DNA from 2 places in the Azospirillum sp. FG154 genome. Region 2 is predicted to be linked to the other one. Evidence: predicted binding sites of a transcription regulator. Region 2 holds the regulator's gene; the other holds the start of a gene.

Region 1 (4,189 bases), on a different contig from region 2:
CCAACGATGGCGAGTTGTTTCTGACCTGGAGCCGCATCTACACCCCCGCCGGTTACACGTTGCACCGCCAGGGCGTCCAACCGACCGTCTGCACCAGCCGCCCCGGTCAGCATGACCCGGCGGCGCTGCTGACCGAATTGCGCGACGGGCGCAACCGCCCCGCCCAGATCGCCAGTTGGCGGATCAAAGCGGCGGACGACGAGCAGGCGTTGACCCGCCTGCGCGAGTCCTGCCCCTGGAAAGAGCACGAACCGGATTTGGACATGAAAGTCGCCAAGCGGCTGCTGGGCGAATCGCCTTTGTACCAACGCGCGGCGGCTCTTGCCGTCGTCAACACCGTGGCGGAGCGCTAGAGTCCGGGACTTGTTGAGCGGTTGCGATTCGTCTTGAATGGCGCCGCCCTTAACTCTTGACTTCGCAGCGTCACACGTTATCTTCCGCCGCTACGACGCCGCCCCCGCCGGGCCGGCGGGCACGGATTTTTTGTCGGGATCGAGATCATGGCCAAGCAGAACACCGTACTCATCAAGCTGCTGAGCACGGCTGACACCGGGTTTTTCTACGTGAAGAAGAAGAACCCCAAGAAGACCACCGAAAAGCTGTCGTTCCGCAAGTACGACCCGGTGGCGCGCAAGCACGTCGAGTTCAAGGAAGCCAAGATCAAGTAAGGCTTCCCGAAATTCGGGTACACGAAAGGCCGCCCTCTGGGCGGCCTTTTCGTTTGTGCGGCGGATCGGCTTGATGATGCGTCGGCCACGAGGGCAATGAACGCTGACGGCCCGCCAAAACGAAAAACCCCGCCGTCACAGGACAGCGGGGTTTCTCGGTCATCGTTGCAAAGGGGGATCGACGCCGCCGATCACTCCGGCGTGGCGGCCTCGGCGTCGGCCTCCGGGGTGCCCATCATCGCGTCGGCGACCAGACCGGCGTTGCCGCGAATCTTGGCCTCGATGGCGTCAGCCATCTCCGGGTTGTTGCGCAGGAAGTTCTTGGCGTTCTCACGCCCCTGCCCAATCCGGGCGCCTTCGTAGCTGAACCACGCGCCCGCCTTGTCGACGACGCTGGCCTGGATGCCGAGATCCAGCAACTCGCCAACCTTCGACACGCCTTCGCCATACATGATGTCGAATTCGACCACGCGGAAGGGCGGGGCCATCTTGTTCTTCACCACCTTCACGCGGGTTTGGTTGCCCACCACCGTCTCACGATCCTTGATCGCGCCGATGCGGCGGATGTCGAGACGAACCGAGGCGTAGAATTTCAGCGCGTTGCCGCCGGTCGTGGTTTCCGGGTTGCCGAACATCACGCCAATCTTCAAGCGGATCTGGTTGATGAAGATGACCAGACAATTCGACTTGGAGATCGAGCCGGTCAGCTTGCGCAGCGCCTGACTCATCAGACGGGCGTGCAGACCGACATGGCTGTCGCCCATTTCGCCTTCCAGTTCGGCGCGCGGCACCAGGGCGGCCACCGAATCGACCACCAGCACGTCGATGGCGCCGGAGCGCACCAGCGTGTCGGCGATTTCCAGCGCCTGTTCGCCGGCGTCGGGCTGCGAGATCAACAAGTCGTCGATGTTCACGCCCAGCTTGCGGGCGTAAGACGGATCAAGCGCGTGTTCGGCGTCGACAAAAGCGCAGGTGCCCCCGGTCTTTTGCGCCTGGGCGATGGCGTGCAGCGCCAGCGTCGTCTTGCCGGAACTTTCCGGCCCGTAAATCTCGACGATGCGGCCACGCGGCAAACCGCCGATGCCGAGCGCGATGTCAAGGCCGAGCGAGCCGGTGGACACCACCTCCGCCTCAACCAGATGCTCACGAGCGCCGAGCTTCATGATCGAGCCTTTGCCGAAGGCGCGTTCAATCTGGCTCAGAGCGGCATCAAGCGCCTTTTGCTTGTCCATGGAGTCCTTCTCGACCAAACGAAGCTGTGCGGACGACATGCCCGATCCCCCCTCTTAGACCATACGGCCCGTGCTCTTGCAACGAGGGAGAGTGTACGCTTTTTGTTCCGGTTTGCAAGGGCGCATGTTGCCTTGATGTTCTCACTCGCCCTTTGCCAGAATCCCCACCCGGCCCATTCACCGCCCCTCACGAATCACGTCTTTGACCTTGGCGGCGAGCTGCTTCAACGAAAAGGGCTTGGGCAGAAAATGGGCGATCTCCACCCCGTCGATCTCGCCCAACCGGTCTTCGGCATAACCGGAAATGAAGATCACCCGCATCTCCGGGCGCAGGCGGCGGACATGGCGAGCCAGGGTTGGGCCGTCCATTTGCGGCATCACCACGTCGGTGATGAGCAGGTCGATGCCCGCGCCGTCGCTTTCGATCTGCTGCAACGCCGCCTCGCCGTTCTTGGCCTCCAAGACCTGATAGCCCTTGTTGCGCAGCGCCCGGGCGGAGAAAACCCGCACGGCGTCCTCATCCTCCACCAACAGGATGGTGCCGGAGCCGGTCAGGTCGTACCCCCGCCGTTCGCGCGGCTCCACCACCTCGACAGGCCGCGCCTCGCCCCTATGGCGGGGCAACAGAATGGTGAAGGTCGTCCCCTCCCCCACCGTCGAATCGACGAAGACGAAGCCGCCGGTTTGCCGGACGATGCCGTACACGGTGGACAGGCCCAGGCCGGTTCCCGATCCAACCTCCTTGGTCGTGTAGAACGGCTCGAAAATGCGTTGGAGATTCTCGTCGGCGATGCCGCAACCGGTGTCGATCACCTCCAGACACACATAGTCGCCCGCCGGAATCGTCTCATGCTCGCGCCGTTCGGGCTGGGCGACGGCGTAGTTGGACGTGACCACAGTCAGCCGCCCACCCTCCGCCATGGCGTCGCGGGCGTTGACCACCAGATTGATGATGACCTGCTCCAACTGGTTCTGATCGACCTTGACCAATCCCAGGTCGCGGCCATGAATCAACTTCAGCTCAATGGTTTCGCCGATCAAGCGACGCAGCAGATTGGCCAGTTCGGCCAACACGTCCGTGACGGCGATGACGCGCGGTTGCAGGGTTTGCTGACGCGAAAAGGCCAAAAGCTGCCGCACCAGATTGGCGGCGCGGTTGGCGTTCTGCTTGATCTGCATGATGTCGCTGAAAGACTGGTCGCCCGGCTTGTGACGCAGCAGCAGCAGATCGCAAAAGCCGATCATCGCCGTCAGCAGATTGTTGAAGTCATGGGCGACGCCGCCCGCCAACTGGCCGACCGCCTGCATCTTTTGCGACTGGGCGAACTGCGCCTCCAGGCTTTTGCGCTCCGTCATGTCGATGAAGTGCAGGATCAGCCCCGCTCCACCAAGCCGCCGGGCGTAGAGCTGCGCGGTCAACTCCCGCCCACCAGACAACCGGACCTCCAGCGGCGCCGCCGGATCCTCGCCCCCCAACACCGCCCGCAGGCGGGCCGCCGCCCGCTCCCGCTCCGCCGGGGCGATCAGATCGGCCATCGGGCGTCCAATCACCGCGCCCGACTCGCTGCCAATCAGAGTCAGAAAGGCGCGGTTGCACTCCGACAGGCGCCCGTCGTCGTCCAACAGGGCGATGCCGATCGGCGCGTCTTCAAAAAAGCGTTGGAAGCGCTGTTCAGAACGGTGCAGCGCCTCCTGCCATTCATGCTCCGGCGTCAGGTCGCGGACCACCGACCGGGTGTGAACCGTGTGGCCATCCTCCGCCACCACAACGCTGTGGGCGACCGACACCTGAAAGGCGCGCCCCTGCACGCCGACCATCCGCAATTCGCCGCGTTGCTCGGCCCCGCCATACTCGAACAGGTCGTAAGGCGCGGCGCTGTTTGGCGGAGTCGCCAGAATGTCGCGCAGACGCTTGCTTCCGTCGGTCAGATCGCTGGGCGCGCATCCCAACCAATCCGCCAAGGTGCTGTTGACGAAGAGGAACTGGCCGTCCTGATCGACCGAGAAAAAACCGATGGGCGCGTGCTCCATGAAATCGACCAGTTTCGCCTGCTCGCGCCGCATGACCTGCTCCAGCTCGCGCCGGGCGGTGATGTCCTCGACCCGCCAATGGATGGCGCCGGGAAAACCGTTCACCGGCTGGCCTTGGATCCGCCGCCATTCCGGCGGACGGCCATCCTCGCCGGGAACCGGCAATTCGACGGCGGCGGTCAAGCCGGCGCGCACGCGCTCGGTCAAACGACGAAATTCCAGGGCGCTTTCAGGATCGCGGGCGAATTGACGCTCCAG
Region 2 (4,189 bases):
GCCGGTTTCGTCACGCGCGGCCCCTACGCCAATTACCCCGACCTCCCCGAAAGCCTGTTCATGGAGCGCCCACTGTGAGCGGTTTTACCCATTTTGACGCCGAGGGGCGGGCCGTGATGGTCGACGTCTCCGACAAGGCGGACACCGAACGGACGGCGACCGCCGCCGCTGTCGTGCGGATGCGGCCGGAGACGCTGCGGCTGATACTGGACGGCGGCGTCAAGAAGGGCGACGTCCTGTCGGTCGCCCGGCTGGCGGGCATCATGGGGGCCAAGCGCACGCCGGACCTGATCCCGCTGTGCCACCCGCTGGCGCTGACCTCCGTCAAGGTCGATCTGCGTTGCGACCCCGACCGCGACGCCGTGGACGTCACCGCGACGTGCAAGCTGAAGGGACAGACCGGCGTGGAGATGGAGGCGTTGACCGCCGTCACCATCGCCGCCCTGACCGTCTATGACATGTGCAAGGCGGTGGATCGCGGCATGACGATCACCGACGTCCGTCTGCTGCACAAGGCGGGCGGCAAGAGCGGCGTCTGGGGCGCCCACGATGATTCCCTCGGTCGCGATGCTGTCGGTCGCTGAGGCGCGCGCCCGCATCCTGTCCGCCTTTTCCGCCCTTCCGGCGGAAACCGTCGCCTTGCCCGACGCGCTGGGCCGCGTGCTGGCCGAACCCGTGCTCGCCCGGCTGACCCAACCGCCCTTCGACGCCGCCGCGATGGATGGCTGGGCGGTGCGCGCCGCCGACGTCGCCAAGGCCGATCCCAACCGCCCCGTGCCCTTGCGCCGCATCGGCGAATCCGCCGCCGGTCACGCCTTTTCCGGCATTGTCCGCGCGGGCGAGGCGGTGCGCATCTTCACCGGCGCGCCGCTGCCCGGCGGGGCTGACGCCGTGGTGATGCAGGAGGATTGCGAGGCCGACGAAACCACCGTCCGGGTTGGCCGCGCCGTCGCCATTGGGCGCCACATCCGCCCGGCTGGATTCGATTTCGCCGAAGCACAGGAGTTGCTGCCCGCCGGGCGGCGGTTGACCGCGCGCGACGTCGCGCTCGCCGCCGGGGCGAACGCGCCCTGGCTCAGCGTGCGGCGGCGTCCGCGCGTCGCCGTGCTGGCGACCGGCGACGAAATCGCCCTGCCCGGCGATCCGCTGGGGCCAAGCCAGATCGTCAGCACCAACGCGCTGGGCCTCTGCGCCCTGGTCGCCACGCAGGGCGGAATCGCCCACAATCTGGGCATCGCCCGCGACACCGCCGACAGCGTCGCCGCCATGGCCGCCGGGGCGGCCGGCTGCGATCTGCTGGTGACGACCGGCGGCGCGGCGCAGGGCGATTACGACCTTGTGCGCGACGTGCTGACCGACAAGGGCGTGGCGCTGGACGTCCACGCCATCGCCATGCGGCCCGGCAAGGCGCTGATGTTCGGGCGGGCCGGATCCGTGCCGCTGCTGGGCCTGCCCGGCAACCCGGTCTCCACCGGCGTGACCGCCGTGCTGTTCCTGCGGCCCATTCTGCGGGTTCTGCAAGGGCTGCCGCCCGACGAGACGCCGGGGCCGCAGCGCGCCCGCCTCGCCACGCCGTTGAAGGCCAACGACCGGCGCGAGGATTATCTGCGCGCCGCCCTGTCCACCGACGCCGACGGCGCGCTGGTCGCCACGCCCTTTTCCCGGCAGGACAGCGCCATCACCTCGCTCTACGCCCAGGCCGATTGCCTGATCGTCCGCCCGGCCCACGCTCCGGCGGCGGCGGCGGGCGACATGGTGGGGATCGTTCCGCTGTCGGGCGGCGCGCTCAACCTCTAGCCGGTGAAACACCCCCAACGTTCGGTTATGCGGCGTTCAGACCTCTTGACGTTCTGCGGGAACCAAACTAGAACAGAAGCTAACGTTTTGCTTTTGTTCTATCAATGGTTTGGCGACCGCCGGGAGGCACCAATGCTCACGCGCAAGCAGCATGAATTGCTGCTGTTCATCCACGAGCGTCTCGGCCAGGGCGGGGTGTCTCCCTCGTTCGATGAAATGAAGGACGCGCTTGGGTTGAAGTCGAAATCAGGCATCCACCGCCTGATTACCGGGCTGGAGGAGCGCGGCTTCATCCGCCGCCTGCCCCACCGCGCCCGCGCGCTGGAAGTTCTGCGGATGCCCGAGGGGGCGGAGGCCGCGCGCGCCAAACAGGCGGCCCGCGCCAAGTTCCAGCCCAACGTCATCAAGGCCGATTTCGCCTTCACCGGGCGCGAGATCGCGTCAGCCCCGGCGGCGGAAACCGTTCAGTTGCCGCTCTATGGCCGGATCGCCGCCGGAACGCCGATCGAGGCGTTGCGCGACCAGTCCGCCTTCGTCGACATCCCGGCGACCATGCTCAGCCCCGGCGATCACTACGCGCTGGAAGTCTCCGGCGATTCGATGGTCGAGGCGGGCATTCTCGACCATGACACCGTGGTCATCCAACGCTGCGACACGGCGGAAAACGGCTCCATCATCGTCGCGCTCGTCGATGACGAGGAGGTGACGTTGAAGCGCCTGCGCCGCAAGGGCAACACCATCGCCCTGGAACCCGCCAACGCCGCCTACGAAACCCGCATCTTCGGCGCGGATCGCGTGCGGGTGCAGGGCAAGCTGGTCGGTCTGGTCCGCAAATACTGAACGGTCAGTCGCGCGGCGCCCCTGACGGCAAAGCTGGACGGGGAGGAACGCTTCCCGTCCAGGGACGATCCCCGCGCCGGTCGCGCACGCTGTCCACCCGAACGCCGTCCGCCTCCAGATAGAGCGCGTGCGCCCCCTCCTGCCGCAGGCGCCAACGGTCGATGACCAAGGGCGCCCGGCAACCGCGCGCCGACACCGGGCCAATCAGCGCGTCAACCGTTCCGCAATCCTCGTCCAGCGCGTCGGGCAGGCGGATGAAGGAGACGCTGCGGCCATGCGCGCGGTAGAGGCAGCCCAGCGCGTCGCAGCTCAGCCGGTCGTCCACCCCGCGCCCGCTGAGCGGCCAGGGCGGCGCCGCTTGCGGCTCGCCATCGCGCTGCAACCAGCTTTCGCCCGTGCGCCCCTCCGCCTTCGCCGACAGGCTGAGACGGCCCGACGCCGCGCGCACGCCCATCAGCTTGCCGTCGCCCGACACCAGAATGTCGGGGCGTTGGACCAAGGCCGGTGTCGCCAAGCCGCCGATCACGGCGACCACCCCCAGCCAGCGCCAGGGCCGCGTCCAGGCGCACAGCCAAATCCCCCCCAACACCACCGCCACGAAGCCGCCCGCCGACATCGCCGGAACGGTGATGGACGACCAGGGCAAGCCCGCGAAAAACACGGCGGTCGCGATCACCGCGCGGTCGCCCCAATTCATCGCGATCAAGGCCGGGGCCTCCAATCCAAAAGGAAGCAGGGCGTAGGCGACGAGGCTCCACGGCATCACCCAGAAGGAGGTGATGGGAATGGCGATCATGTTGGACAACACGCCGTAAAAGGCGATCTGCTGAAAATGGAACAGCGAAAAGGGCAAGGTCGCCAGCGTGGCGATGACGCTGGTCAGCACGATGCCCCCGACATAGAGGACCGACTTGCCGAACCAGCCGAAACCGCGCCGCCACGCCGCCAGCGGCGCGCTGATTCGCTCGAACGCCGCGATCAGCCCGACGACCGCCGCGAAGGACATCTGAAAGCTGGGGCCGAGCATCCCTTCGGGATCCATCGCCGTGGTGGCGATCCCGGCGAAGGCGACCAGACGCATGCTCAGCGGGTCGCGGTCCAGCATCACCGCGCCCATAATCATGCCGGTCATCAGAACCGACCGCACCGTCGGCAGCGGCGCGCCGACCAACAGGGTGTAGGCCAAGGCCGACAGGATGCCGAACAGCGCGGCGATCTTCTTGATCGGCCAGCGCAGCGCGATCCAGGGCGACAGCGCCAGCAGGGCGCGCACCACGTAAAAAAGAATCCCCGCCGCGATGCCGACATGCAGGCCGGAAATCGACAGCAGATGCGCCAGACCGCTGAAGCGGAAGGCGTCCATCGTCGCGTCGGGAATGGCGAACTCCTCGCCGTTCAGCAGGGCGGCGGTGACGCTGGCCTCGACCGGATCGGCGATGGTCGCCGCCACCCGCGCCGCGATGTGGCCGCGCGCCCGCTCGAACCAGATCGCCACCCGCGACCAGCCGGTGACGGGCGGCGCGTCGAGGATCTCCGGCGCGCCCACCGAAAA

Evidence for each region. The regulator LexA, encoded in region 2, represses DNA repair genes until DNA is damaged. The targets are predictions, from matches to a motif close to ATGTTCTANTTTGGTTC.
Region 1: the regulator LexA is predicted to act here: its motif matches at 1,992-2,008, upstream of recA (recombinase RecA).

What each region holds. Positions count from the first base shown of each region.
Region 1 is NZ_JBMDKF010000007.1:228,797-232,985, reverse strand. It holds gene ACODS4_RS11120 (S41 family peptidase) at 1-353, shown strand, start outside; gene rpmG (50S ribosomal protein L33) at 501-668, shown strand; gene recA (recombinase RecA) at 860-1,939, opposite strand; gene ACODS4_RS11105 (hybrid sensor histidine kinase/response regulator) at 2,078-4,189, opposite strand, start outside.
Region 2 is NZ_JBMDKF010000003.1:306,654-310,842, reverse strand. It holds gene ACODS4_RS05610 (GNAT family N-acetyltransferase) at 1-78, shown strand, start outside; gene moaC (cyclic pyranopterin monophosphate synthase MoaC) at 75-584, shown strand; gene ACODS4_RS05600 (molybdopterin molybdotransferase MoeA) at 568-1,797, shown strand; gene lexA (transcriptional repressor LexA) at 1,930-2,637, shown strand; gene ACODS4_RS05590 (ComEC/Rec2 family competence protein) at 2,642-4,189, opposite strand, start outside.